2 regions of the Methylobacterium guangdongense genome follow, and region 1 is predicted to be linked to the other one. Evidence: predicted binding sites of a transcription regulator. Region 1 holds the regulator's gene; the other holds the start of a gene.
The links. Region 1 encodes LexA, which represses DNA repair genes until DNA is damaged. Its sites were predicted from a motif close to TGTTCNNNNTGTGTTCNG; they were not measured.
Positions count from the first base shown of each region.

Region 1 (14,222 bases):
AGCACGGCGAGGGCGCTCGGGTCGTCGGGCACCGGGACGGAATGGGCGCGGGCGATCAGGTCGAGGCTGAGATCGAGGGTGCGGGCCAGGGGGCGGTCAGGGGGCATGCCCCTCAACGCAGCGTCCTCACCGGGCGTTGCCCAGGGCGTCGAGCTCAGGGAAGGGGCGGGTGCGATGCCCGGTGCAGACCTCGTCGTCGTCGAGCACCGTGAGCCGGTCGGCCTCGTAGCGCAAAACCACCTTGGGCTTCTCGGGCTTGCCGAAGGTGCGGCCGTACATGTGGCCCGTCACACAGTAGATCACCTTGCCGCTCTCCTCGATCGGCCCGGCGATCCGGCTGCCCGCGAACCGCACCGGCAGCAGCGACACCGAACCGAAATCGACCTGCTTCAACGCCAAAGCGGCGATCCGCTGAAGGAGAGCCGGGGCGGGCGCATCGTCCGAGGCCGTCTTGCGCGGGGCGGCCTGTGCCCCGGCGGCGGCAAGGAGAAGCAGAGCGGCGAGGGCGACGCGGGGCGGCATGCGCCGACGCTACCCGCACAAGGCTGCCCGGGGCTGGAGCGCGCGGGCGGCGCCGGACGGCGCGAATGCCTATATGAGGGGATCCAGCGAACCGCGCCCGCCGCGCCCCTCTCACCCCCGCGACGCGACTTTCGATGCAATGGACCGACGACGCCCTGGTGCTCGGCCTGCGCCGGCACGGGGAGAGCAGCGTCATCCTGGAGGCGATGACCGAGTCCCACGGGCGCCATCTCGGCCTCGTGCATGGCGGGCGCTCGCGCCGGATGCAGCCGGTGCTCCAGCCCGGCAACCGGGTCCGCCTGACGTGGCGCGCGCGCCTCGACGAGGGCCTCGGCGCCTTCGCGGTCGAGCCCCTCGAATCGCAGGTCTCGCGGCTGATCGGTTCGAGCCTCGCGCTCTACGGCATCGGCCACCTCGCGGCTCTTCTGCGGCTGCTCCCCGAGCGCGACCCGCATCCGGAACTCTACGCGGCGGCGGGAATCCTCGTCGAACACCTCGACGATCCGGCCATCGCGCCGCCCCTGATGGTGCGGTTCGAATTGGCGATCCTGTCGGAACTCGGCTTCGGCCTCGACCTCACCGCCTGCGCGGCCACCGGCGGCAACGACGCCCTGGCGTATGTCTCGCCGAAGAGCGGCCGGGCGGTCAGCGCCTCGGCGGGGGAGCCGTATCGCGACCGCCTGCTGGCGCTGCCGACCTTCCTCCATGCGGGGGGGTCGCCCGGTCCGGACGGCGTTGCGCAAGGGTTTACCTTGACGGGATACTTCCTCGACCGGCACGTCTGGGGTCCGCGTGGCCTCGGAATGCCCGAGGAGCGGACGCGATTCGTTGCGCTCGGCCGCGAGGCCGGTTAATGTTCGCGTTCTGTTCTGATCACCGCCGGCTGTCGGACCGGGGCCGCAGGCGAAGCCCGGAATCCCGATCCCTCGCGCCGCCCGATGCGTAAGGCGGCGGGCGGCGCGTCGGAATTCCACGCTCCGCCGCGCTCCGGACCGGTAGCCCGGTCGGCACTGTCGATAAGAAGTTGAGGAGCCGTCATGGGCCAGCCCTTCGAGCCGCCGTCCGGCGACGGGATCGAGAGCGTCGAGCTGAAATCCGCGCTGGAGGAGCGCTACCTCGCCTACGCGCTCTCCACGATCATGCACCGGGCGCTGCCGGATGCCCGCGACGGGCTGAAGCCCGTGCACCGGCGCATCCTGTACGGCATGCGGCTGCTCCGGCTCGACCCGAACACCGCGCACAAAAAGTGCGCCAAGATCGTCGGCGACGTGATGGGCGATTTCCACCCGCACGGTGACCAGGCGATCTACGACGCGCTGGTGCGGCTCAGCCAGGATTTCGCCCAGCGCTACCCGCTGGTCGATGGCCAGGGCAATTTCGGCAACATCGACGGCGATGGCCCGGCCGCCTACCGCTACACCGAGGCGCGGCTGACCGAGGTCGCGCGCCTGCTCCTCGACGGGATCGACGAGGACACGGTCGATTTCCGCCCCTCCTACAACGGCGAGAAGGAGGAGCCGATCGTCCTGCCGGCGGCCTTCCCGAACCTGCTCGCCAACGGCAGCCAGGGCATCGCGGTCGGCATGGCGACCTCGATCCCGCCGCACAACGCCGCCGAGCTGTGCGACGCGGCGCTCTACCTGATCAACCACCCCGAAGCGACCTCGGGTCAGCTCGCCAAGTTCGTGCAGGGGCCGGATTTCCCGACCGGCGGCATCCTGATCGACTCGCCCGAATCGGTCGCCGAGGCCTACCGGACCGGCCGCGGCGCCTTCCGGGTCCGCGCCCGCTGGCACAAGGAGGATCTCGGCCGCGGCACGTGGAACATCGTGGTCACCGAGATCCCCTACGGGATCCCGAAGGGCCGGCTGATCGAGAAGATGGCCGAGCTGCTGCAGGAGAAGAAGCTGCCGCTGCTGGCCGACGTGCGCGACGAATCGGCCGAGGACGTGCGCGTCGTGCTGGAGCCGCGCTCGCGCACGGTCGACCCGGTGATCCTGATGGAATCCCTGTTCCGGCTCACCGAGCTGGAGGCGCGGATCCCGCTCAACCTCAACGTCCTGGTCGGCGGCCTCGTGCCGAAGGTGATCGGGCTCGCCGAGTGCCTGCGGGAATGGGTCGACCACCGCCGGGTGGTGCTGCAGCGCCGCTCGCGCTACCGGCTCGGGCAGATCGACCGGCGCCTGGAGATCCTCGGCGGGTTGCTGATCGTCTATCTCGACCTCGACGAGGTGATCCGCATCATCCGGGAGGAGGACGAGCCCAAGGCCGCCCTCATGGCGCGATTCGAGCTGACCGAGCTTCAGGCCAACGCCATCCTCGACACCCGCCTGCGCTCCCTGCGCAAGCTCGAGGAGATGGAGCTGAAGCGCGAGTTCGACGCGCTCACCGCCGAGAAGGCCGAGATCGACGCCCTGCTGGCCTCCGAGCCGGCGCAGTGGAAGGCGATCCAGGCACAGATCCGCGCCGTGAAGAAGACCTTCGGGCCCGAGACCAAGCTCGGCAAGCGCCGCACGGAGCTGGCGAGCCCGCCGGATGTCGGCGGGATCGACTTCACGGCGGCGCTGGTCGAGCGCGAGCCGATCACCGTGATCGTCTCCACCAAGGGCTGGATCCGGGCGTTGAAGGGTCACGTGGCCGACCTCTCGGGTGTGGCGTTCAAGGGCGACGACACCCTGAAGATCGCCTTCCCGACCGAGACGACCCAGAAGATCCTGCTGCTCGCCACCAACGGCAAGGTGTTCACGCTCGAAGCGTCCAAACTGCCGGGTGGGCGCGGCTTCGGCGACCCGGTGCGGCTGATGGCCGACCTCGACGACGGCACCGAGATCGTGGCAGCGCTGCCCTACCGGCCGGAGACCAAGCTGCTGATCGCGGGTTCCGATGGGCGCGGCTTCGTGGCGCCCGCCGACGCGCTGGTGGCCAACACCCGCAAGGGCAAGAGCGTGCTCGGCCTCGACGGCGACGCCACGGCCGCGGTGCTGGTGCCGGCGGACGGCGACCACGTGGCGGTGGTGAACACCGAGAAGCTGCTGTTGATCTTCCCGATCTCCGAGGTGGCGGAACTCGCCCGCGGCAAGGGCGTGCGGCTCCAGCGCTGCCGCAGCGGCGGGCTCTTGGACGCGCACGTGTTCAAGCTGGCCGACGGCCTGCCCTGGCAGGACGGCTCGCCGGAGGGCCGGCTCGCCAACGCGGCGGTGCTGGAGAAGTGGCTCGGGCACCGCGCCGAGGTCGGGCTGATGATGGCGCGCAGCTTCCCGAAATTCGAGCGGTTCGGGCGGTGAGGCAGAGAGAGGGTGACGGGCTGCCGACCCGCGCCCTCATCCTGAGGCGACCGCGTCTGCGGGCCTCGAAGGACGCATATGCCATCCTCCGGCGCCTCGGGATCAAGGGCGGGTGCGATGTGTCCTGTGTCGGTGCGAACGCTGATCCAACCAGAGCGCACCCAGGGCCAGCACGCCCCCACCGATCGGGACAGCGAGCAAAAGGAGAAGCTGGGCTGTCGTCATGGGCGAAGGTTCCGCAAGGCGTGCCTCACAACCCAATGTATGACGCCACTCATGATCCAGCAAATCGCCATCGCGACGAGTACGGGCGCGAAGTGAGGGCTATCCGATAGCGCAGTCGAGATGAACGGCGCGAAACCACAGCGAAGATCGCGACAGCGAGACCATTGGCGTAGGTCGACGTGAATTTGATGCGCTCGTTCGCGACGAGCTTCTCGCGCGCGTCCTCGTCCTCGTCCGACATCGAATCCAAGCCCTCGGCCGGTCATGGAGTTAGCCCACCCTGGCGATACGGTGAAGGACGGGGCCGCTCGCTTCACCGCCCCTTCACAGCCGCCTCGTCCGCCGCCCAGAGGTGCTGCGCCGCGTAGGCCCGGTACGGCCGCCACGCCTCGGCCCGCGCCAGGAGCGTCGCCGAACTCGGCCGCCCGGTGCCGGTCTCCAGCGCCCGCAGCAGGCCGACATCACCCACCGGCAGGGCGTCGGGCAGCTTGAGCGCCCGTATGGCGATGTACTGCGCGGTCCACGGCCCGATCCCGCGGATCGCCGTGAAGCGCAGCACCGCGTCCTCCAGCGACTCGGCCGGGGCGAACAGGTCGGGATCGGCGAGCGCCGCCGCCGCCAATGCCCGGATCGCCGCACCGCGGGCGCGCGGCATGTTCAGGGCGAGGGCGACATCCGCCTCGACGAGATCGGCCGGCGCGGGGAAGACATGGGTCAGGCCGCCGACCGGTGCGGCGAGCGGCGTCCCGAAGGCCGCCACCAATTTCCCCGCCAGCCCGATCGCGGCGGCCACCGAGACCTGCTGGCCGAGGATCGCCCGGCAGCCGGTCTCGAACGGGTCCCAGGCGCCGGGCAGGCGCAAGCCCGGCCGGGCCGTCACGAGGGGCGCAAGAACCGGGTCCCCGGCGAGGCAATCCGCGATCGCGGCGGGATTCGCGTCGCAGTCGAACAGGCGGCGCAGGCGGCCCGCGACGGCCGGCGCGTCGTCGGCTTGGACACCGTGGAGCGTCGCCCGCAGGCCGTCGCCGCCCGGCTCGACCGTCACGAGGCCGTGCCGTCCCGCGACGCTGATCGTGCGGGCGTAGGCCGCCGCGGGGTCCGTCGTCTCGACGCCGGGAATCGCCCGCTTGGCCAGGAAGGCGCGGATCGCCGCCCAGTCGTAGGGTGGGCGGTAGGGCAGGCGGCGTTCGATCACCTCCGCAAACGCGAAGGGCGGCCTCTCGGCCGCCCCGCTGATCGTGTTTCGGGACAGGTCCCGCCTCAGCCGCGCTGGTCCACCGGCACGTAGTCGCGCTGGGCCGGGCCGACATAGAGCTGGCGCGGGCGGCCGATCTTCTGCGAGGGATCCTCGATCATCTCGGCCCACTGGGCGATCCAGCCGACCGTGCGCGCCACGGCGAACAGCACCGTGAACATGTCGGTCGGGAAGCCCATCGCCTTGAGGGTGATGCCCGAGTAGAAATCGATGTTCGGGTAGAGCTTCTTCTCGATGAAGTAGTCGTCCTTGAGGGCGATCTGCTCCAGCTCCATGGCGACGTGGAGCAGCGGATCGTCGGTCTTGCCGAGTTCCTTCAGCACCTGGTGGGTGGTGCTCTGCATGATCCGGGCGCGGGGATCGTAGTTCTTGTAGACCCGGTGGCCGAAGCCCATGAGGCGGAACGGATCGTTCTTGTCCTTGGCCTTGGCGACGTACTTGCCGACGTTCTCCGGCGTGCCGATCTCCATCAGCATCTTCAGCGCCGCCTCGTTGGCGCCACCATGGGCCGGCCCCCAGAGGCAGGCGACGCCGGCGGCGATACAGGCGAACGGGTTGGCGCCCGAGGAACCGGCGAGCCTCACGGTCGAGGTCGAGGCGTTCTGCTCGTGGTCGGCGTGCAGGATGAAGATCTTGTCGAGGGCCTTGGCGAAGACCGGGTTGACCTCATACTCCTCGCACGGAACAGCGTAACACATCCGCAGGAAGTTCGAGGTGTAGTCGAGATCGTTCTTCGGATACACGAAGGGCTGGCCGATCGAGTACTTGTAGGCCATCGCCGCCAGCGTCGGCATCTTGGCGATCATGCGGATCGAGGCGATCATCCGCTGGCTCTCGTCCGTGATGTCGGTCGAGTCGTGGTAGAAGGCCGAGAGCGCGCCGACCGAGGCGACCATGACGGCCATCGGGTGCGCATCGCGGCGGAAGCCGGTGAAGAACCGGTTCATCTGGTCGTGCACCATGGTGTGGCGCGTGACCCGGTAGTCGAAATCGGCCTTCTGGGCGGCGGTCGGCAGGGCGCCGAACAGCATCAGGTAGCAGGTCTCGAGGAAGTCGCCCTTCTCGGCGAGCTGCTCGATCGGGTAGCCGCGGTAGAGCAGCACGCCCTCGTCGCCGTCGATGTAGGTGATCTTCGATTCGCAGCTCGCCGTCGAGGTGAAGCCCGGATCGAAGGTGAAGGCGCCGGTCTGGGCGTAGAGCTTGCCGATGTCGATGACGTCCGGCCCGATCGTGCCGGATTTGACCGGCAATTCGATCGTCTTGCCGTCCACGGTGATGGTGCTGGGTGCGCTCATGGATCGTGGACCCTTCTCTGGCGACGTGGCGGATGCCGAACTCGGGCTGTGCCGAATCGGCCCCGGGGGCCTCAAGCACCCGCGTTATGCTGCGGGTGCTCACAGGCATGGGTTACCCAAACGGCACTGCAGCAGCAACGGGGTCGGTGACAACCGGACCCCGACGCCAAGCGAATTCGTTAAACGAATCCCACCAAGCGAAATCCGGGCCGCAACCGGCGGTTCCCGGCCGGACAGGCGGCCTCAGCCCTGCGGCGCCTGATCGCCGATCCGGGCCAGGGTCTCGTCCCGGCCGAGCACCGCCATCACGTCGAACAGGGGCGGGGAGGTGGTCCGGCCGGTGAGCGCCGCCCGCAGGGGCTGGGCCACCTGCCCGAGCTTGCAGCCCGCCTCCTCCGCGTACTGGCGCACGGCACCCTCGGTCGAGGCCGCGCTCCATTCAGGCAGAGCCTCCAGGGCGGGCTTCACCCCGGCGAGGCGCGCGCGGCCCTCGTCGGAGAGGAGGGCGCGGGCCTTGTCGTCGAGGCTCAACGGGCGCTGCGCATAGAGGTAATAGGCGCTGTCGAGGAGCTCGATCAGGGTCTTGGCCCGCTCCTTCAGACCCGGCATGGCCTGGGTGAGCTTGGCCTTCAGGTCCGGCGGCAGCGGCGCCGACAGGCCGCGCTCCGGCCCGACCTGCGGCAGGATGGTCTCGATCGCCGCCACGAGGTCGGCATCGGCGCTGCCGCGGATGTAGAGGCCGTTGAGGTTGGCGAGCTTGGCGAAGTCGAACCGCGCCGCCGAGCGCCCGACCGAGCCGAGATCGAAGGCCGCGATCATCTCCTCGGTGGAGAACACCTCCTGGTCGCCATGGCTCCAGCCCAGCCGCACGAGGTAGTTGCGGAGCGCGGCCGGCAGGTAGCCGAGATCGCGATAGGCCTCGACGCCGAGGGCCCCATGGCGCTTCGAAAGCTTGGCCCCGTCGGCCCCGTGGATCAGCGGGATGTGGGCCATCTTCGGCACGTCCCAGCCCAGCGCGGAGAAGATCTGGGTCTGGCGCGCCGCGTTGGTCAGGTGGTCGTCGCCGCGGATCACCTGCGTGACGCCCATGTCGTGGTCGTCGACGACGACGGCGAGCATGTAGGTCGGCGTCCCGTCCGAGCGCAGCAGGACGAGGTCGTCGAGATCCTTGTTGGCCCAGGTCACGCGACCCTGGACGGCGTCCTCCACCACGGTCTCGCCCTCGGTGGGCGCCCGCAGGCGGATGACCGGCTTGACGCCGGCCGGCGCCTCGGAGGGGTCACGGTCGCGCCAGCGGCCGTCGTAGCGCGGAGCCCGGCCCTCGGCGCGGGCGGTCTCACGCATCTGCGTGAGTTCCTCGGCGGTGGCGTAGCAATGATAGGCGCGGCCTGCGGCCAGCAGTTCCTCGGCCACGGCCCGGTGGCGCTCGGCCCGGGCGAACTGGAACACCACGTCGCCGTCCCAGTCGAGGCCGAGCCAGGTGAGTCCGTCGAGGATCGCGTCGATCGCGCCCTTGGTGGAGCGCTCCCGGTCGGTATCCTCGATGCGCAGCAGCATCTTGCCGCCCGTGTGGCGGGCGTAGAGCCAGTTGAACAGGGCCGTCCGGGCCCCGCCGATATGCAGGTAGCCGGTGGGCGAGGGGGCGAAGCGCGTGACGACGGCTGAGGACATCGGTCCGGTATGTTCGGGGCGGGGCGGGGAGCGCGAAAGGGTGAGCGCGACTGGAGCGGGCTCGACAGGGCGCACGTAGCACGAAGCGCCGCCTGTAGCACGGGGCCGCGGATGCGTTAAGAATCAGCCGGGGAATCGCCCGGCCGCCGACGACAGGTCGCGCGGATCGGGGCAGGGGCAATGCGGCGGATCGGCGCGAGGCTGACGGGGGGCGCCCTGGCGCTCACCGGCCCGCGCGTGCCTGCGCTCCCGGCGTTCCGCCACTGGGTGGCCGATGGCCTCACCCGGGAGGCGGAGCAGCGCCGCCTGTTCCCCTGGCTGGCGGTGGCGTTCGGGGCCGGGATTCTCGTTTACTTCGGCGCCGCTGACGGAACGCCGATCCTGGCCGCGCCGCTCATCGGGGCCGCCCTGGCGCTGGCGCCGGTGCCGTTCCTGGGGGCGCGGCCGGTGGCGATGGCGCTGGCGCTGGCAGCGGGCTTCGCCTTCCTCGGCTTCGCGGCGGCGACCTGGCGGGTCGCGCAGGTGGCCGCGCCGATCCTGGCCCGGACCACGATCGGACCGCTCACCGGGACGGTCGAGGCCCTCGACGAGCGCGAGGTCGGCGCGCGGCTGGTGATCCGGGTGGAGAGCTTTGCCGGGCTCGGACCCGAAGCGCGGCCGGTGCGGGTGCGGGTCTCGTTCCGCAAGACGCCGATCCCGCGGCCCGGCGAGACCATCGCGGCGACCGCCCGCCTGCTGCCGCCCCCGGAGGCGGCCCGGCCCGGCGGCTACGACTTCGCCCGGGACGCGTATTTCCAGGGGATCGGCGCGGTCGGCTCGCTCCTCGGGGCAGTGACGGTGCGGGCACCCACGGAACCGCCGCCCCTGGGCCTACGCCTCGCCGCGTTGCTGGACGAGGCCCGCAACGCCCTGACCCGCCGGATCGCGGAGTCCGAGGGCGGGCAGGCGGGGGCGGTGGCGGCCGCCCTGGTGACCGGCAAGCGGGGGCTGATCGGCCCGGCCACCAACGACGCCCTGCGCGCCGCCGGCATCTACCACGTGGTCTCGATCTCGGGCCTTCACATGGTGCTGGCCGCCGGCGTCGTGTTCTGGCTGGTGCGGGCCGCCCTCGCCCTCGTGCCGTTTTGCGCCCTGTTCTGGCCGATCAAGAAGATCGCGGCCAGCTTCGCCATGGTGGGGGTGAGCGCCTACTGCGCCTTCTCGGGCTGGGACATCGCCGCCGAGCGCTCGCTGATCATGACGCTGATCATGCTGGGGGCGATCCTGGCCGACCGGCCGGCCCTGTCGATGCGCAACCTCGCGCTCGCCGCCCTGATCGCGCTCGCCCGCGAGCCGGAGGGGCTGCTCGGCCCGAGCTTCCAGATGTCGTTCGGCGCGGTCGCCGGGCTAATCGCCTGCGCCCGGCTGATCGACGGGCGCCTGTTCGTGCGGCCCGGGGCGGGGCGGATCGGCCGCCTCGTCGGGACCGGCCTGTCGGCGGTCACCGGGACGCTGGCGACGACGCTGGTGGCGCAGATCGCGACCGCGCCCTTCGCCACCTACCACTTCCAGACGATCCAGCCCTTCGGCCTCATCGGCAACGCGCTGACCCTGCCCCTGGTGTCGCTGGTGGTGATGCCCGCGGCCGTGATCGGGTGCCTCGCCTATCCCTTCGCCCTCGACCGGCCGGTCTGGTGGCTGATGGGGCAGGCGGTGGGCGGCATGCTGGCGATCTCGAACTGGATCGCCGGGTTCGAGCGGGCGAGCCTCGTGGTACCGGCCTTCGGCACAGGCGCGCTCGCCGCCCTGACGGCGGCCCTGCTGCTGGCGACGCTGCCGGCCTCGCGGCTGCGCTGGCTCGCCCTGCCACCCATCCTGCTGGGCCTCGGCCTGCTGGCCCGGCCGGAGCGCCACGACCTCTACGTCGACCGCCAGGGCTGGGGCGCCGCCGTGCGCGGCCCTGACGGAAGCCTCTCGGTCCTCGGCAGCCCCTCAAATTTCGTGCTGGAGCAATGGCTGAAGGCGGATGGCGACGGGCGGCGGCTCGATCGCGGGTCCGGCGCGCGCGCCGGGGGGCGCTGCGACCGGCTCGGCTGCACCGCCCTCCTGCGGGACGGGAGGCCGGTCACCCTGGTCCGCGACCGCCGGGCCTTCCCGGAGGATTGCGCCCGGGCGGCCGTGCTGATCACGAGCCTCACGGCACCGCCGACCTGTATGGGGCCGCTGGTGATCGACCGCCGGGTCCTGGCCGCACACGGGGCCGTGGCCCTTCGGGCCGACGGGGCCGGATTCACGATGCAGACCGCCCATGGCGACGGCCGGTCCGTCCCCTGGCGCCCCCGGCCCGCACCCAAAGCCGATCCCCCCGCCGAAACGGCCGGCGGCATGGCCGCGACCGAGGCGCCTCAGGCCCCGGTGGAGGCCGGCGCCGAAGCCCCGGCCGAGCCGCTTCAGTAGCGGCGCACGAGGCTGACGAGCCGGCCCTGGATCTGGACCCTGTCGGGACCCAGAACGCGGGTCTCGTAAGCCGGGTTGGCGGCTTCCAGGGCGATCGAGGAGCCACGGCGGCGCAGGCGCTTGAGCGTCGCCTCCTCGTCGTCGATCAGCGCCACGATGATGTCGCCGGTATTGGCGGTGTCCTGCTTGCGGATCACCACGAGGTCGCCGTCGAGGATCCCGGCCTCGACCATCGAATCGCCCCGCACCTCGAGAGCATAATGCTCGCCGCCCGCGAGGAAGTCCGGCGAGAGCGTGATGGCGTGGCTCTGGTTCTGGATCGCCGAGACCGGCGTGCCGGCCGCGATCCGGCCCATGACCGGGATCGAGACCGCCCGGCCGGATTCGTCGATCATCCGCGCGCTCGCCGGCATCGGCGAGGCCGCCGGCTGCCGGGACTTGCCGCCCTCCACCACGCTCGGGGTGAAGCGGCGCGGCTCGGGGGCCGGCGAAGCCGCCTGCGAGAGGCTTTCCGGAATACGGATCACCTCGATGGCGCGCGCCCGATTCGGCAGGCGGCGCAGGAAGCCGCGCTCCTCCAGGGCCGTGATCAGCCGGTGGATACCCGATTTCGACTTGAGGTCGAGCGCATCCTTCATCTCGTCGAAGGAGGGGGGAACGCCGCATTCCTGCATGCGGCTCTGGATGAACCGCAGGAGGTCCAGCTGCTTGCGCGTGAGCATCGACGGGGGCCTCGCGGCTTTGGGACCGCCCCGGGGACGGCCGCTGAAACAAATCGCGAACAGGTTAAACGTTCCGCAAGTGTTCTGCAAGAGCGTTATGGCTACGCTCTGTGCCGTCCGGCGGGATGGTTGTCGAGGCCCGTCAGCCGCGATCGGGATGCGCCCGTCGTATCGGTCTTGCGGGCCGGTGCGCAAGCTCACGCCGCCGGACAGGCCCCCGGCGCAGGATACGTGGCGGGGCGATTCGATCACCCCGTGAGCGAATCGGGACGGGGCGCGGCATGGGCGGAGTTCGACCGAGCAGACGTGGACTCCTCGCGGGTGGCGGCGTCCTGGCGGCCGCCGCACTGCTGCCGCGGGCCGCCCAGGCCGCGCCGCGGACCATCCTGAACGATGCGAGCGGCCTCAACCCGACTCCGGTGGTGCGTCACGCCAAGCTCCCGACGGGATCGACCGAAGCCCTGATCGAAGCCGTGCGCGCCGAGATCCGGGACGCCGCCACGGCGGGCCGCCCGGTCGCGGTCGGCGTCGCGCGCCACTCGATGGGCCGCCAGAGCCTCGCCCGCGACGGGACGGCACTGACCCTGGAGGGTGGCCCGATCGAGCCCGATACGGCCGCCGGCCTCTATCGGGTCGGGGCCGGGGCGCGCTGGTCGCAGGTCATCCGGGAACTCGACCGGATCGGCTTCTCGCCGGCGGTGATGCAGTCGAACAGCGATTTCGGAATCGGCTCGACCTTCAGCGTGAACGCCCATGGCTGGCCGGCGCCGCGCGGGCCGTTCGGCTCCACGGTCCGCAGCCTCCGCCTCGTCCTGGCGGATGGCAGCCTCGTGACCTGCTCCCGCACCGAGAACGCCGAGCTGTTCGGGCTGGCGATGGGCGGCTACGGCCTGTTCGGGATCGTGGTCGACCTCGTGGTCGAGATGGTGCCGAATGCCCTCCTGACGCCGACCTACGCGGTGATGCCGTCGGCCGACTTCGCCCCCGCCTTCGTGGCCGCTCTGGCGCACGACCCGCGGCTGCGCATGGCCTATGGCCGGCTCTCGGTGGCGCGGGCCGGGTTCTTCGACGAGGCGATCCTGGTCACCTACGCGGAGGCGGAGCACCCGCCAAAGGTCCTGCCCGCGGCGGCCAGCCAGGGCGCATTCACGGCGGTCTCGCGCGAGATCTACCGCGCCCAGGTCGGCAGCGAATTCGGCAAGCGCGCCCGCTGGATCGCCGAGACCCGGCTCAACCCGACGCTGGATCCGGGCCTCGCCACCCGCAACAGCCTGATGAACGAGCCGGTCGCCAACCTCGCGGCGCGCGACCGCAGCCGCACCGACATCCTGCACGAGTATTTCGTGCCGCCCGACCGGTTCGCGGGGTTCCTTGCCGCCTGCCGGCAGATCATCCCGGGCTCGGGCTGCGACTGCCTGAACGTCACCCTGCGCTACGTGGCGGCGGACCCCGACTCGACGCTCGCCTACGCGCCGACCCCGCGCATCGGCGCGGTGATGTCGTTCTCGCAGGGGCTCACCCCGCAGGACGAGGCCGCGATGATGCGCATGACCGAGGCGCTGATCGAGCGCGTCGTGGCGCTCGGTGGGGCCCATTACCTGCCCTACCGCCTGCATGCCCGGCGCGACCAGATGGCCCGGGCCTATCCGCGGCTCGACGCCTTCGTGGCGGCCAAGCGCCGGTACGATCCGGGGCTGCTGTTCCGGAACGCCCTGTGGTCGACCTACCTCGACTGAGCAAGGATCCGCCCGTGAGACTCACGCCTCCCCAGGCGGCAGCCCTCGCCTTCGCGGCCATCCTGCTGTTCGCCGCCGCCACCGACTTCATCCCGGCCTTCCGGGACGCGGAGGGCCGCGTGTTCGGCCTGTTCCGGCTCGACGTCTACAAGGACGCCCTCCACCTCGCCTCCGGCCTGTGGGCGCTCGCCGCCGCCCTGTGGTCGCGGGACGCCGCCGTGACCTTCCTGCGCGCCTTCGGGGCGATCTACCTCCTCGACGGCGTGGTCGGGGTGTTCACCGGGTCGAGTGTCCTCGACCTGTCGCTGGTCCTGAAGGGTTTTCAGGACAGCCCGCTGCTCTCGAACGGCCCGCATCTGAGCCTCGGCCTCGCCGGCGTGGTGCTCGGCTGGTGGCCGTGGCGCGGCGCCGCGCGGGTCGCCGCATGAGCGCCCGCCGCTGGCGCATGGCGATCCGCCGGGCGGGTGCCGGGCTGGCCCTCCTCGCGCTCGCCTGCCTCCTGCCGGTCGCGGCGATCGAGGGGGGCTGCACGGTCCAGCCCGATCCTGCGCTGCAGGGCGGCTCGCGGTTCGGGATCGCCGCCGCGGGCTACAAGCGTGCGGCCGGCGACAGCTACCTGACCTTCCCCGAATGGCACATCGTCTACGCCTACGCGGATCTCGCCGGGGTGACGCAGGCCTCATCGGAATCGGCCTTCGACTATTGGGCGGCCACCGCGGGCTTCTGGACCAGCCTGTGCGGGGCGACCCGGGCGGCCTCCCGCACCGGCGACGTCACGGCGGGCCAGACGGTCACCGATTACATCATCGGCCTCAGCTTCACCGCCGAGATGCTGATCCGAGGCGCCTACGAGCGCACCATCGGAGCGGTGACCGCGTGGTGGCGGGGCCCCGAACCCACGGAGGAGGACCGATTCAACGCGCGGCTGCTCGCCGACTACGCCGTGTTCCTGCGCCAGACCCCGTGGTTCCGCTACCCGTTCGACCGGGAACTGTCCCGGCTCTGGCACGAGGTGCCGTTCGTGCCGTCGGTGCGGGCGGTCGAGCGGCGCGGGGTGCTCACGCTGCAATACGGGG
Region 1 covers NZ_JBBXMX010000009.1:138,709-152,930, reverse strand. The annotation lists gene AAHG09_RS18340 (gamma-glutamylcyclotransferase) at 1-107, opposite strand, end outside; gene AAHG09_RS18335 (hypothetical protein) at 127-522, opposite strand; gene recO (DNA repair protein RecO) at 657-1,376, shown strand; gene parC (DNA topoisomerase IV subunit A) at 1,560-3,806, shown strand; gene AAHG09_RS18320 (hypothetical protein) at 4,081-4,272, opposite strand; gene AAHG09_RS18315 (DNA-3-methyladenine glycosylase family protein) at 4,345-5,226, opposite strand; gene gltA (citrate synthase) at 5,292-6,581, opposite strand; gene gltX (glutamate--tRNA ligase) at 6,825-8,252, opposite strand; gene AAHG09_RS18300 (ComEC/Rec2 family competence protein) at 8,433-10,688, shown strand; gene lexA (transcriptional repressor LexA) at 10,682-11,410, opposite strand; gene AAHG09_RS18290 (FAD-binding oxidoreductase) at 11,692-13,146, shown strand; gene AAHG09_RS18285 (DUF4383 domain-containing protein) at 13,161-13,574, shown strand; gene AAHG09_RS18280 (hypothetical protein) at 13,571-14,222, shown strand, end outside.

Region 2 (14,222 bases), on a different contig from region 1:
CGTAGTTCGAGGGCGTCTCGACCTCGCCGGTGAGCCACTTGAACAGGTCGCGGTCCGGCACCTCGATCAGCGCCTCGAACTGGTCGAGCTCCGCCTCCGACAGATCGCCGATCTCGGCATCGGCGAATCGGCCCATGATCAGGTCCATCTCGCGGATGCCCCGGTGCCAGGCGCGATACAGGAGGCGACGGCGGCGCGGATCGAGATCGGCGCTCGTGCGGGTGGTGCCGGACATTTTTTTCAAGACTTCCGGTCGGAGGAATGGGCGGGCGTTCACGCCAAGATAGGCGGTTGGCTGCCCTGGATCCAGGATCCGCACGGTACACGACACAAGCTCGGCCAGTGTTGGACCGGCACTCCAACCCTTCACCTCAGGATGAGGTGGAGGATTGGATGCAATCGCGCGCCGTCGTGTCCTGTGCAGGATCCGACGCCGGAGGCAACCGAAGCGCGACCGTCGAAAAGAAAAAGAAATTGCCTCCGCCGGTCGCTCGGTTATTCCGAATGCCAACGCCCCGGGACGGGGCGGCAAGCGGGAGTCCAACGATGCCGAAGGCGATCCGGGTCTACGAGTACGGCGGCCCCGAGGTGATGCGCTTCGAGGATGTGCCCCTGGCCGAGCCCGGTCCCGGGCAGATCCGCGTGAAGCAGGCGGCGATCGGCGTCAACTTCATCGACATCTACTTCCGCACCGGCGCCTACAAGTCGCCGCACCTGCCCTACACCCCCGGCAAGGAGGGCGCCGGCACCGTCACGGCGGTCGGCGAGGGCGTGACCCAGTTCAAGCCCGGCGACCGGGTCGCCTACGGCTCGGTGGCGGATGGCTGCTACGCCGAGGAGCCGGTGATCCCGGCCGCCGCGGCCGTGCCGATCCCCGACGGCGTCGACGAGAAGACCGCCGCCGCCATGATGCTCAAGGGCCTGACCGCCGAGTACCTGCTGCACCGGACCTACGCGGTGAAGCCCGGCGACACGATCCTGTGGCACGCGGCGGCCGGCGGCGTCGGCCTGATCGCCTGCCAATGGGCCAAGTACCTCGGCGCCACGGTGATCGGCACCGCCGGCAGCCCCGAGAAGGCCGAGCTCGCCAAGCAGAACGGCTGCGACCACGTCATCCTCTACCGGGAGGAGGACGTCGCCAAGCGGGTCCGCGAGATCACCGGCGGCAAGGGCGTCCCGGTGGTCTATGACGGCGTCGGGCAGGCGACCCTGATGGGCTCGCTCGACAGCCTCGCGCCGATGGGGCTGCTGGCGAGCTTCGGCTCGGCCTCCGGGCCGATCACCGGCCTCGACCTGGGGCTGCTGGCGCCGCGCGGCTCGCTCTACGTGACCCGCCCGACGCTCGCGACCTTCTCGTCGAACCGCGCCACCCTGGAGGAGGCGGCCGCCCGCCTGTTCAAGGTGGTGCGCGACGGCGCGGTGAAGATCGCGGTGAACGCCACCTACCCGCTCGCCGAGGCGCAGCAGGTCCACCGCGACCTCGCGGGCCGGGAGACCACCGGCTCGATCGTGATGCTGCCGTGACGTCCACGCCGTGACACCGGGCGCCGCGGACCTGCTCCTCGTCATCGACGTGCAGGTCGACTTCCTTCCGGGCGGGGCGCTCCCCGTCCCGGGGGGCGACGCGGTGGTCGGGCCGGTCAACGCGCTGCAGGACCGCTTCCGCCATGTGGCCCTGACTCAGGACTGGCACCCGGCCGACCACGTCTCCTTCGCCGACACTCACGCCGGGCGGGCGCCCTTCGAGACCGTGGCGCTGCCCTATGGCGATCAGGTGCTGTGGCCCCGGCACTGCGTCCAGGGCCTCCCCGGGGCGGGTTTCGCGCCGGGGCTGGCCACCGACCGGGCTAGCCTCGTGATCCGCAAGGGGCTGAACCCGCGGGTCGACAGCTACTCGGCCTTCCTGGAGGCCGACCGGACCACCCGTACGGGGCTCGCCGGGGCGCTGCGGGAGCGCGGCATCACCCGGCTCGTCCTGTGCGGCCTCGCCACGGATTTCTGCGTCGCCTGGAGCGCCCTCGACGCCCGCGCGGCGGGCTTCGACGTCTGCGTGGCGGCGGATGCGGTGCGGGGGATCGACGTGGACGGATCGCTCGCGCAGGCCTGGGCGCGGATGGAGGCGGCGGGCGTGCGCCGGGTCGCGGCGGCCGAGATCGGCTGACCCGCGCTCGCACGACCCGGGAGGCGAACCGCCGCACGGCCAGCGGGAGACTGTCCCGGCTCCGACGCGTTGGCCCGGCTCCAGCATCCGACAGGAGCCAGCATGTCGAACAAGCATCCCAAGACCGAGACCCCCACGGATGCCGACCTCAAGGGCAATCCCGGGATCGGAACCTCGAAGGGCATGAGCGGCGCCGACCCCGCGGATCTGCAGGCCGATTCGACCTTCGAGGGCGACGTGGACAACGAGACGAAGCTCGACGGCGGCATCGACCCGAACCACCGCCCGCGCAAGAACGCCTGAGATCTGCCAACTTCACGTTGGCCCGGATGCCGCGTCGGCGCCCGGGCCGGCGGTTCCGTTCAGCGGACCGGGGTGCGGGCCGGCGCCTTCCGCCCATGCGGCTCCGGCACGGCGGTCGGGGCGGGGATGGCGCCGGTGACGATCCGCTCCTCGTCACCGGGGGTCGGCACGTAGAGGCGGCCGGGGCTCGCGGTGTAGCCCCTGAGCAGCGCCGTCTCGGAGGCGCCGAAGGCGGAATTGCCATCCGCGAGGGCGGCGCCGGCCGAGAGGGTCAGAGCCAGGGCGGAGGCGGCGGTCAGGAAAGCAGGCTTCGACATGCGGGCGGGTCCTTGTGCGCGACGGTTTCCGATCCGGCGGCGCCCGTGCGTTCGGTGCCGCATGCCGTATCGGCAATCTGGGGTGGCCCTGCCGGGCGGAAAGTGCGGCACCGCACAATAGGCGCCGCGTCGCAGCATAAGATTTCTAACCTAAAATTGATCTACCGATTAAAGCTCTAACCCGAGTTGCATCGGCCCCGTTTCTTCCCCCTGTGCGAAGCCCGACAACGACACCCCGACCAGCCGGGCGCTGCGCCGCAGGGGAAACAGGCCGGCGAGCAGATCGAGGCCGATTCGCTCCAGGCTCGCCCGGTCGGGCACGGGGGCCACGAGCGACTTCGCCCGGGTGACCTGGGCGAAATCCGAGAACTTGAGCTTCAAAGTCACGGTCCGGCCGCGCATGCCCTTGGCGGCGGCCCCGGCCCAGACCTTGTCGAACAGGGGCACGAGCCGCGCCGCCAAAACCTCGAAGGCGGCGGTGTCGTCCGAGAAGGTGGTCTCGGCGCCGATCGACTTGCGCACCCGGTGGGCGCGCACCGGCCGCGCGTCGATCCCGCGGGCGACGGCGTGGTAGTAGGCGCCGGCCGAGCCAAACGTGTCGCGCAGGCGGTCCGGCGTCCAGGCGCGCAGATCCGCCCCGGTGTGGATCCCGAGCCGCTTCATCTTGGCCTCGGTCACCGGGCCGACCCCGTGGAAACGGCCGATCGGCAGCTCTGCCACGAAGTCCGGCCCCATGGCGGGGGTGATGACGAACAGGGCGTTCGGCTTCCTGTGGTCGGACGCCACCTTGGCGAGGAACTTGTTGTACGAGACCCCGGCCGAGGCGATGAGCCCGGTGCGTTCCAGGATCTCGGCCCGGATCGCCTTGGCGACCGCGGTGGCGGTGGGCAGACCCAGATGATTCTCGGTGACGTCGAGATAAGCCTCGTCGAGGGCCACCGGCTCGATGACGTCGGTGTGCCGGGCGAAGACCGCGCGGATCTCTTCGGAAATCGACCGATAGACCTCGAAGCGCGGTTTCACGAACAGCAGGTCCGGGCAGAGCCGCCGCGCGGTCGCTGACGGCATGGCCGAGCGGACGCCGAATTTCCGGGCCTCGTAGCTCGCGGCCGCCACCACGCCCCGCTCCCGCGAGCCCCCCACGGCCAGGGGCTTGCCGCGCAGGGCCGGGTCGTCACGCTGCTCCACGGAGGCGTAGAACGCGTCCATGTCGATGTGGATGATTTTTCGGAGCGCGACCTCCGGATCCATCGCCGCCTCGGGGCCTGACCAAGGTTCCTGATCTGTTCTGAAAGACCTTGCTGGGCGGGCGCGGTCAAGCTGCGCCGGGCGCGGCGTCAACAGGGATATCCCACCCACTCCCCTCATCCTGAGGTGACCGCGAAGCGGGCCTCGAAGGAGCCCTCCGGCCAGCCGCGCGATTTCTGGAGGGCTCCTTCGAGGCCTCCGCTCCGCTGCGGCACCTCAGGATGAGGGCGCGGGTCGGAGGTTCTGTTCAACCGCCCGCGGCGGCGTCCCGCCTCAGGCCAAGCTGCCGTAGAGGTCGTAGGCCTCGGCCCGGTCGATCTTCACGGTGACGATGTCGCCGACCCGCACCGGGCGCCGGAAGGCGGCGTGGACATTGCCGTCGATCTCCGGCGCGTCGGCCTTGGACCGGCCCCGCGCGACCCCGCCCTCGACGGCATCGACGATGATGGGCAGCCGCTTGCCGACCTTGGCGCGCTGCAGCCGGAGCGCGATCCCGTTCTGGGTCTCCATGAACCGGCGCTTGCGCTCGGCCTTCACCGCGGGCGGGACGAGATCACCCAGCGCGTTGGCGGTGGCGCCCGCCACCGGCTCGTACTCGAAGCAGCCGACCCGATCGAGCTTGGCCTCCTGCAGCCACGCCAGCAGCTCCTCGAACTCGGCCTCGGTCTCGCCGGGGAAGCCGACGATGAAGGTCGAGCGGATCGCGAGGTCCGGGCAGATCTGCCGCCAGCTCCGGATCCGGTCGAGCTGGCGCTCCTGGTTGCCGGGGCGGCGCATCCGCTTGAGCACCGAGGGGCTCGCATGCTGGAGCGGCATGTCGAGATAGGGGAGCACCTTGCCCTCGGCCATCAGCGGGATGACCTCGTCCACGTGCGGGTAGGGGTAGACGTAGTGCAGCCGAACCCAGGCCCCGAGCTCGCCGAGTTCCTTGGTGAGGTCGTAGAACTTCGCCCGGACCTGCCGGTCACGCCACGGGCTCTCACTGTAGCGGATATCGACCCCGTAGGCGCTGGTGTCCTGGCTGACGACCAGAAGCTCCTTCACGCCGGCCTTCACCAGCTTCTCGGCCTCGCGCAGCACGTCGGCGGCGGGGCGGCTGACGAGGTTCCCGCGCAATGACGGGATGATGCAGAAGCTGCAGCGGTTGCTGCAGCCCTCCGAGATCTTCAGGTAGGCGTAATGGCGCGGGGTGAGCTTGATCCCCTGCGGCGGCACGAGGTCGAGGAACGGGTCGTGGGCCGGCGGCACCGCCTCGTGGACGGCCGCCACCACCGACTCGTAGGCCTGCGGCCCGGTCACCGCCAACAGGTCGGGATACTTCTCGCGGATCTCTTCGGGCTGCGCGCCCATGCAGCCGGTGACGATGACCCGGCCGTTCTCCGCCATGGCCTCGCCGATGGCCGAGAGCGACTCCGCCTTGGCGGAATCGAGGAAGCCGCAGGTGTTGACGATCACCACGTCGGCGCCGTCGTGCCGCCGGGCCAGCTCGTAGCCCTCGGCGCGCAGGTGCGTGAGGATCCGCTCGGAATCGACCAGGGCCTTCGGGCAGCCCAGCGACACGAACGAGATTTTCGGGGCCGAGGCCTTGAGGTCGGGAGCCTTGGGAGCCGGCGTGGCAGGGGCGGGCGTGGCGGTCATGGGCGCATTCGATGGGTCGGACGCCGCCCGCGCGTATGGCCGGTAAGTCAACCACACGGCGCGCGAGGACGAGAATTCGGGATCGCGCTCCTATAGCGGTTCCGGTCCGTCGGCGCGAGGCCGGCCGCCGCAGGGGTGGCCGGCCCCAGGCGCGAGGCTTCGCACGAGCGAAAAACTTGGCTGTTTGCCAGATACTTGCCGGCGGATCCTCAGGCCGCGCATGAGGCGGCGAGGCAACCGCCCTGCGCGTCGGACACGGCCCGTCCGCACCCAGCGGTGGTTCCTGCGTGGAACTGCCGCTTCCCCCGCGGCATCGCCTGTGCGACGGCAACAGATGACGCACAGCCAGAGGATAGCGGGCCCGAACCCGGTCATGTGGACCCGAGAGATTCCCTTCATCGATCCCGTCGCGGCCGCCGCCCGGCTGCGGTCCCTGCCGGGGCTCGCCTTCCTCGACAGCGCCATGCGGCACGACCCGCTCGGGCGGCACTCGATCGTGGCCGCCGACCCGTTCGCGCGCTTCCGCTTCCGCGATGGTCTGGCAACCCTGAACGGCACTTCCGTTCCGGGCGGCCCGTTCGCAGCCCTGCGCGCCTGCCTCGCCCCCTACCGGATCGCGCCCGACCCCGAAAACCCCTTCCCGGGCGGGGCGATCGGCTATCTCGCCTACGATCTCGGCGCGGCCCTGGAGCGGGTCGCGGCGCCGGCCCGGCGGGCGGGGCTGACCGACGACATCGCCCTGAACCTCTACGACACGGCCCTGGTGATCGACCACGCCGCCGGGACGGCCCGGCTCGTCGCCACCGGCTTCCCAGCCCTTGAGCCCGCCGCCCGGCAGGCCCGCGCGGAGGCGCGGCTGGCTGCCTTCGCCGACCGCCTCGGCACCGAACCGGCCGAGCCCCCAGGCCAACCCGGAAACGAATTCACGTGGCGCTCGAACTTCGACCGGCAAAGCTATGAGAACGCTGTCGAAAGGGTCCGCGCCTATATTCGCGCCGGCGACATCTACCAAGCCAACATCGCCCAGCGCTTCATCACCGACCTGCCGGCGGATTTCGATCCGTTCGCCCTCTACCGGCGCCTGCGCGCCACCAATCCGGCGACCTTCGGGGCCTATCTGGAGTGGGAGGGGCTGAGCGTCGCCTCGTCCTCGCCCGAGCGCTTCATTCGCCTCGACGGCCGGCACGTGGAGACGCGCCCGATCAAGGGCACCGCCCGCCGCCTCGACGACCCGGAGGCCGACCGCGTGGTCGCCGAAGCGCTCCAGGCCAACGTCAAGGAGCGGGCCGAGAACGTGATGATCGTCGACCTGCTGCGCAACGACCTGTCGCGGGTCTGCAAGCCCGGCAGCGTCGCCGTGCCCACCCTCTGCGGCCTGGAGACCTACGCCAACGTCCACCATCTGGTGTCGGTGGTGACCGGACAACTCCGCGACGGGCTCGACGCCCTCGACCTCCTGGAAGGGACCTTTCCGGGCGGCTCGATCACGGGCGCTCCGAAGATCCGCGCCATGGACATCATCACGGAGATCGAGGGCGACGCGCGGGAACTCTATTGCGGCGCCATCGGCCGGATCGGTTTCGACGGGGCGATGGACACCTCGATCGCGATCCGCACCGTGTTCATGGACGACCGGCAGGCGGTCCTGCAGGCCGGGGGCGGGGTGACCCTGCTGTCGGAGCCGGGCCCGGAATACGACGAGACCCTGGCCAAGGCCGCCCGCGTGTTCGAGGCCTTCGCATGATCCTCGTCCTCGACAACTACGATTCCTTCGTCTTCAACGTCGTCCGCTACTTCGAGGAGCTGGGTGAGGACGTCCGGGTCGTGCGCAACGACGCCCTGGACGTCCCCGGCATCCGGGCGCTCGAGCCGGAGGCCCTGGTGGTGTCGCCCGGCCCCTGCACCCCCGCGGAGGCCGGAATCTCGCTGCCGGCGATCCGGGATCTGTCCGGCACGGTGCCGATCCTCGGGGTCTGCCTCGGCCATCAGGCGATCGGCGCGGCCTTCGGCGGCACGGTCGCGCGGGCGCAGCGCCCGCTCCACGGGCAGATGACGCCGATCGCCCATACCGGCGCGCGCCTGTTCTCCGGCCTGCCGGCGCCGATGCCGGTCGGGCGCTATCACTCGCTCGTGGTGAATCCCGGCCCCGACATGGAACAACACCTCTCCGTCGACGCGGTCTCGCAGGAGGGCGAGGTGATGGCGCTCTCGCACCGGACCCACCCGACCTACGGCATCCAGTTCCATCCGGAATCCGTGCTGACCGAGGGCGGCCACGCCCTGTTCGCCAACTTTCTGGGATTGGCCCGCGCGTGGCGGGAGCGGCGTGATGCACCGGAAGGACGCCGCGATGCTGTGGCGTGACGGGGCGCTCGCCCCCGGGACCACGGCCCCCCTCGACCACACCGACCGCGGCCTGACGCTCGGCGACGGCCTGTTCGATACGGCGCTGGCGCTCGGCGGCCGCGTCGCCTTCGAGGAGGCCCACATCGCCCGCCTCGTGGCCTCCGCGGCGACCCTTGGCATCCCGGCCGAGCCGGAGCGGATCCGCGCCGCCCTGCGGAGCCTCGCAGGGCAGGGAGATCGGCTCGCGATCCGCACCACCCTGACCCGCGGCTCCGGCCCCCGGGGCCTAAAGCCGCCGGAGGACCCGCACCCGACGCTGTTCGCCACCGCGGCGCCGAGCACCCGGGCCGTGGCCTTCGCGCCCCTGCGCCTGTGGCCGACCGCCATCGCCCGCAACGACACCTCCCCCGCCAGCTGCCTGAAGACGCTGGGCTATGGCGACGGTGTGCTGGCCGCCCGGGAGGCCGCTGCCGCGGGCTTCGACGAGGCGCTGTTCTGCAACACGCGGGGGCGGGTCGCCTGCGCGGGCACCGGCAACCTCTTCGCCCTGTTCGGCACGACCCTGGTGACGCCGCCCCTGGCGGACGGCGTGCTCGCCGGGATCGTGCGGGCGGAGATCTTTGCGGGGCTCGCCGCCGGATGCGGGCTGCGGGCCGAGGAACGCTCGCTCGGCCTGTCCGAGTTCCTGGGCGCGGAGGCCGTATTCCTGACCAACTCCCTGCGGCTCCTGGCCCCCGTGACCGCCATCGGCGACAAGGGCTTCCCGGGCGCCGGCCACCCGGCGGTGGCCGGCCTCATGGCGGCTCTGCGGGCTCGCGTGGCCCAATCCTGCGGCGTGGCCGAGGAGGTGGTCGCGTGACCGATCAGGGACTCGAGACCGGGCGGCGCCGGCTGCGCTACGCGCTCGCGGCGATCTACCTGTTCATCGGCGTGGTCCACCTCGTGGCGACCGACGCGATGCTGCCGCTCATGCCCGATTGGGTGCCGGAACCGCGCCTCGTCATCCAGGCCACCGGCCTGTGCGAGATCGCCGGCGCGGTCGGCCTCCTCACCGGACGGTTCCGCCGGGCCGCCGCGATCGGCCTCGCGCTCTATGCGGTCTGCGTCTACCCGGCGAACCTCAAGCACGCCTTCGCGCACATCCACGTCGACGGCATTCCGGATTCCTGGTGGTATCACGGGCCGCGCCTCGCCTTTCAGCCGGTCTTCGTCTGGGCGGCGCTCTGGGCCGGCGGGCTGATCGACTGGCCGTTCCGCCGTGCCGGCCGATCGACTCGGATCCCGTGATCCAGGGATCACGGCATCCCAGGATCCCGGCACCCCAGGATCCCGGAGACGCGGGATCACAGGATCAAAGGCCACCGCCCCGGCACGCGGGCTTAATGCGCTTCCCGGACAGGTGGAGCAAAGCGGAACCTGATTCGGGATCCAGCACAAAAAGCGCCACGCCGGCGGCACGGGTCGATTGAGAACGTCGCCGAGCGGGGTCCTGCGCCGGATCCCGGGTCGCATTCCGCGGTCGCCGCATGCGCCCCGGACAGGGGCCGTGCCGACCGGCGCGATGCCGTCTCCCCGGATCTCCGTTCAAGACCGCAAGAGCGCTTGTTCCTCCCCAGGGTGAAAAGATCGGCCGGATACGCCCGGCGGGAGCGGCGTTCCCCGTCCGGAAGCCGCGCCCCCCGGCGCGGCGTCCTCGCACCGGAGACAGACCGCCATGGCCAAGCAGAAGACGCTGCACGACGCCTTCTACGAGACCCTGAAGGACGTCTACTACGCCGAGAAGCAATCCGTGAAAGCGCTCAAGAAGTCCGCCAAGGCGGCCGAGCACGACGAACTCCGCCAGGCGTTCGAGACCCATGCCGAGGAGAGCGCCCAGCAGGTCGAGCGCCTGACCCAGGTGTTCGAGATCATCGGCAAGCCGGCCCGGGCCAAGACCTGCGAGGCGATGCAGGGCATCGTCTCCGAGATGGAGGAGGATCTGGAGGATTTCGAGGACAGCCCGGCCGCCGACGCGGTGCTGGCCGCCTGCGCCCAGGCGGTGGAGCATTACGAGATCGCCCGCTACGGCACCCTGAAGACCTGGGCGGCCCAGCTCGGCTACGCGGAGGCCGCCCAGCTCCTCGACGAGACCCTGCAGGAGGAGAAGAAGACCGACGCGCTGCTGTCCAAGATCGCCGAATCGATCAACACCGCCGGCACCCCCGAGGATGCCGAGCCGTCGAAGGGCAAGGGCAAGAAGGCCGCCTGAGCGCGCGGACCCGGCGCCGTCACGGCGGCGCCGGGTCTTCCGTTCGCGACGTCCCGCACCAGTGCGCGAAGACGGGTATCCGGCCCGAATTCTACAGGCCGGCATGCCGCTCAATAACGTACCGACGCATGTTGATCTTGATACTTGAAACAACTGCTCTTAGAATTATCATCACTTCCGGGCACTGATCTCACGAAAAATTCGAGACATTGAACACTACATCATGATGTGATAAGCCCCGTCGATCGTCATCAGGTCGGTCGAAAGATAATTTCTTTCTGACAATACCTGACTTGAAGATAACTTCGGGTGGTATTGCCATTGAAGATCCTATCTCGCGTCAAGATACTGACGAAGATTATCGCTCCACTGGTAATCGTAGCGCTGATCAGCGCCGTCACCGCGCGATCCGCGATCGGCACACTGGATTCGATCCAGGCGCGCAGCAGCTTCGTGGCGGATTACCTGATGGTCCGGCTGATGGGCCTGCAGGACGTCAAGATCGCCCTCGGCGACGCCGCCCTCATGAACCGCAACATCCTCGTCGGCGAGCCGAAGGCCGACCTCGCGGATTACAGGAACCGCTACGGCGCGTCCGTCCGGACCACGCTCGCCACCCTCGACCGGCTCATCGCCGCGTCGCGCTCCGAATCCGACCGGGCGAAGGTCGCGGCGATCCGCGGGATCACCGCGCCGCTGTTCGACATCGTGGCGCGCAGCAACGCGGCGGCCCTGGCGGGCGACCTGGACGGGGCGCTCCGGATCTCCCTCCAGGAGGCGCTCGCGGGCCGCAAGGCGTTCCACGCGGCCATGGGGGCTCACATCGCGGAGCTGGAACGGCAGATCGAGGACGGCAAGCACGCGACGCGGGACGAGGTCGAGCACGCGACCCGCGTCCTGATCGTCACCACCGTGGCGGGGCTGCTCGCGGCGCTGGGCGTGGCCGGTGGGATCGCGGTGATCGGGATCACGCGCCCCCTCGACAGGCTGGTCGTCGCCCTGGAGCGGATGGCCGGCGGGGCGAGCGACGTCACCCTCGAGGCGGCGGGCCGCCGGGACGAGATCGGCGCGGTCGGCCGCGCCGTGGAGGGCATCAAGACCATGGTGGCCCGCAACGCGGCCGCGGAGGCGGAGCGCCGGCACGCGGACGAGGCCGCCGCGGCGGCCGAGCGCAAGCGCGCCATGATGGGCTTGGCCGACACCTTCGAGCAGGCGGTGGCTCGCATCGTCGGAATGGTCTCGAACGCGGCCGCCACCCTTCAGGACACCGCCAGCCGGATGTCGTCCTCCGCCCGGGAGACCGCCAGCCAGTCCACGGCCGTGGCGGCTGCCGCCGAACAGGCCGCCGCCAACGTCAACACCGTGGCGGCGGCCACCGAGGAGCTCAGCAGCTCCATCCAGGAGATCGGCCGGCAGGTGACGGGCTCGACCGACCTCGCCCGGCGGGCCGTCGGCGAGGCCGATCAGACCGCCGCCCAGGTCTCCGCCCTGAGCGCGGCGGCGACCCGGGTCGGCGACGTGGTGCAGCTGATCGCGACCATCGCGGCCCAGACCAACCTCCTGGCGCTCAACGCCACGATCGAGGCGGCGCGCGCTGGCGAGGCGGGCCGGGGCTTCGCCGTGGTGGCGGCCGAGGTGAAGGAACTGGCGAACCAGACTGCGAAGGCCACCGAGGAGATCGCCGGCCAGATGGCCCGGATCCAGGGCGCGACGGGCGAGACGGTGGGCGCCATCGGCACGATCACCGGCCGCATCCACGAGATCAACGCCGTCGCGGCGACCATCGCGGCGGCGGTGGAGCAGCAGGGGGCGGCCACGCAGGAGATCGTGCGCAACATCGGTCAGGCGACGGCCGGCACCCAACAGGTCACCGACAACATCACCGGCGTGGCCGAGGCCTCGGAGCAGACCGGCCGGGCGGCCGACCAAGTGCTCACGGCGGCGACCGACCTGTCGCGCCAGTCCGAGCAGCTCGCGGCCGAGGTCGACCGGTTCCTCAGCACCGTGCGGGCGGCGTGAGGGCCGCCGTCAGTTCGGCTTCTCGATCGCGCTGAGCGGCGTCCAGTAGCAGCGGTCCTGCCCGGCCGCCGGGGCGATGCAGCCGTAGCTCATCGTCCGGGATTCGAGCCGAACCTCCTCGCCGGGCTTCCAGTTCCGGCACTCGCCGCTCGCGAGACTGCCCTGCAGGAGCTGCCCGAACCCCGACTCGTCGCCGGCCATGACCAGCTTGAACAGGCGGTCGGTGACCTCCTGCGTGTGACAGCCGAACCGCCCCTGCAGGATGGTCTCGGCACTGGCGGGCCGGGGCAGGGCGGTGGCGGCCAGGACGGCGAGGACCGGCAGGGTGAGGGCGGGGAGGATGCAGCGCATGGGCGGCAACATATCCGCGGGTTGAGGCCTGTCGAGCCCTCGGGACGCGCCGCGCCCCGCGCAGGATCGTCGCGCCGGCCTATCCGGCCCGCTCCGCCTCGTCGCGCTTCACCGCCTGCCACGCGGCCTCCATGGCGGCGAGGTCCGAGCGGCCGAGTTCGCCCCCGGCCGCCGCCAGATGCGCCGCCATGGCGGCGAAGCGGCGCTCGAACTTGGCGGTGCCGTCGCGCAATGCCGCCTCCGGGTCGATCCCGGCATGCCGGGCGAGGTTGGCCACCGAGAACAGCAGGTCGCCGATCTCGTCCGCCACCGCCTGCCGGTCGCCCGCCGCCAGGGCCTCGGCGACCTCGTCGGTCTCCTCGCGGACCTTGTCGATCACCTGGGCGGCGTCGTCCCAGTCGAAGCCGTAGCCGGCCGCCCGCCGGGAGATCTTTTCGGCGCGGGCCAGCGCCGGCAATGCGCGGGCGACCCCGCCGAGCGGATCCGGTGCGGATTCTGCGCCCCCGCGCGCCGCCCGTTCCTGCGCCTTGATCGCCGCCCATTGCGCCTCGACCTGCGCCGGGTCGCGTGAGGGCGAGCCCTCCGGCAGGAGCGTCCCGTCCGGGGCGAAGACGTGCGGATGGCGGCGGACCAGCTTGTCGCCGATAGCGCGGGCCACGTCGTCGAACGCGAAGGCGCCCTGCTCCTCGGCCATCCGGGCCTGGAACACCACCTGCAGGAGCAGGTCGCCGAGTTCGTCGCGCAGGTCGGCGAGGTCGCCCCGCGCCACCGCGTCGGCGACCTCGTAGGCCTCCTCGATCGTGTAGGGGACGATGGTGGCGGGTGTCTGCGCCACGTCCCAGGCGCAGCCGCGGACGGGATCGCGCAACGCCGCCATCAGGCGCAGGAGCCGGCCCAGTTCCGTCCCCGCCGACCCGTCGCCCGACTCGTGTGTCTCGCTCATGCCGATGGGGTTAGAGCCGTTCCCGGCCGCGTGGCAACAGGTCCCGGGTTTCCAAAGGGCACGCCCTTTCGAAACCTGGATTCTCACCTCACCACTTGTAGCTGACCTTCGCCAGCACCCGCCGGGCGTCGCCGTAGAAGCACGACACGTTCGACTGGCAGGAGGCGACGTAGCGGCGGTCGCCGATGTTCGAGGCGTTCACCTGGAAACGCCAGTTCTCGACATCGTAGTGCACCTGCGCGTCGAACAGCACGTAATCGGGCACCCGCAGGGTGTTGGCGACGTCCGCGAAGGAGCTGCCGACGTAGCGCACGCCGCCGCCGAAGCCGAAGCCGCGCCACGGCCCGACCGGGATGGTGTAGTCGGCAAACAGCGACGCGAGCGTCTGCGGGATGTTGACCGGCGTCTTGCCGACCCGCACCGGATCGGCATCCCGAATGGTGCTGAAGTCGAACTTGGTGAAGGACGCCACGAGGTTGAGCCCGTCGGCGATGTTGGCGACCAGCTGCGCCTCGAAGCCGGTGGAGCGCACTGCGCCGACCTGCGTCTGGAAGATCGTGTTCACCGGGTTGGGGGTGAGCACGTTGTTGCGGTGGATGTCGAAGCCGGCGAGCGTCAGGAAGTAGCCCTGGCCGGGCGGCTCGAACT
Region 2 covers NZ_JBBXMX010000023.1:24,013-38,234, reverse strand. The annotation lists gene AAHG09_RS27150 (FAD assembly factor SdhE) at 1-235, opposite strand, end outside; gene AAHG09_RS27145 (quinone oxidoreductase family protein) at 547-1,524, shown strand; gene pncA (bifunctional nicotinamidase/pyrazinamidase) at 1,535-2,161, shown strand; gene AAHG09_RS27135 (hypothetical protein) at 2,264-2,464, shown strand; gene AAHG09_RS27130 (hypothetical protein) at 2,524-2,781, opposite strand; gene dinB (DNA polymerase IV) at 2,950-4,032, opposite strand; gene rimO (30S ribosomal protein S12 methylthiotransferase RimO) at 4,303-5,667, opposite strand; gene pabB (aminodeoxychorismate synthase component I) at 6,041-7,411, shown strand; gene AAHG09_RS27110 (anthranilate synthase component II) at 7,408-8,031, shown strand; gene AAHG09_RS27105 (aminotransferase class IV) at 8,018-8,872, shown strand; gene AAHG09_RS27100 (DoxX family protein) at 8,869-9,300, shown strand; gene AAHG09_RS27095 (YciE/YciF ferroxidase family protein) at 9,728-10,261, shown strand; gene AAHG09_RS27090 (methyl-accepting chemotaxis protein) at 10,583-12,280, shown strand; gene AAHG09_RS27085 (hypothetical protein) at 12,290-12,631, opposite strand; gene mazG (nucleoside triphosphate pyrophosphohydrolase) at 12,711-13,574, opposite strand; gene AAHG09_RS27075 (TonB-dependent siderophore receptor) at 13,663-14,222, opposite strand, start outside.
Region 2: dinB (DNA polymerase IV) is a predicted target of LexA. The motif match lies at 4,055-4,072, and genes of this name have one in related genera.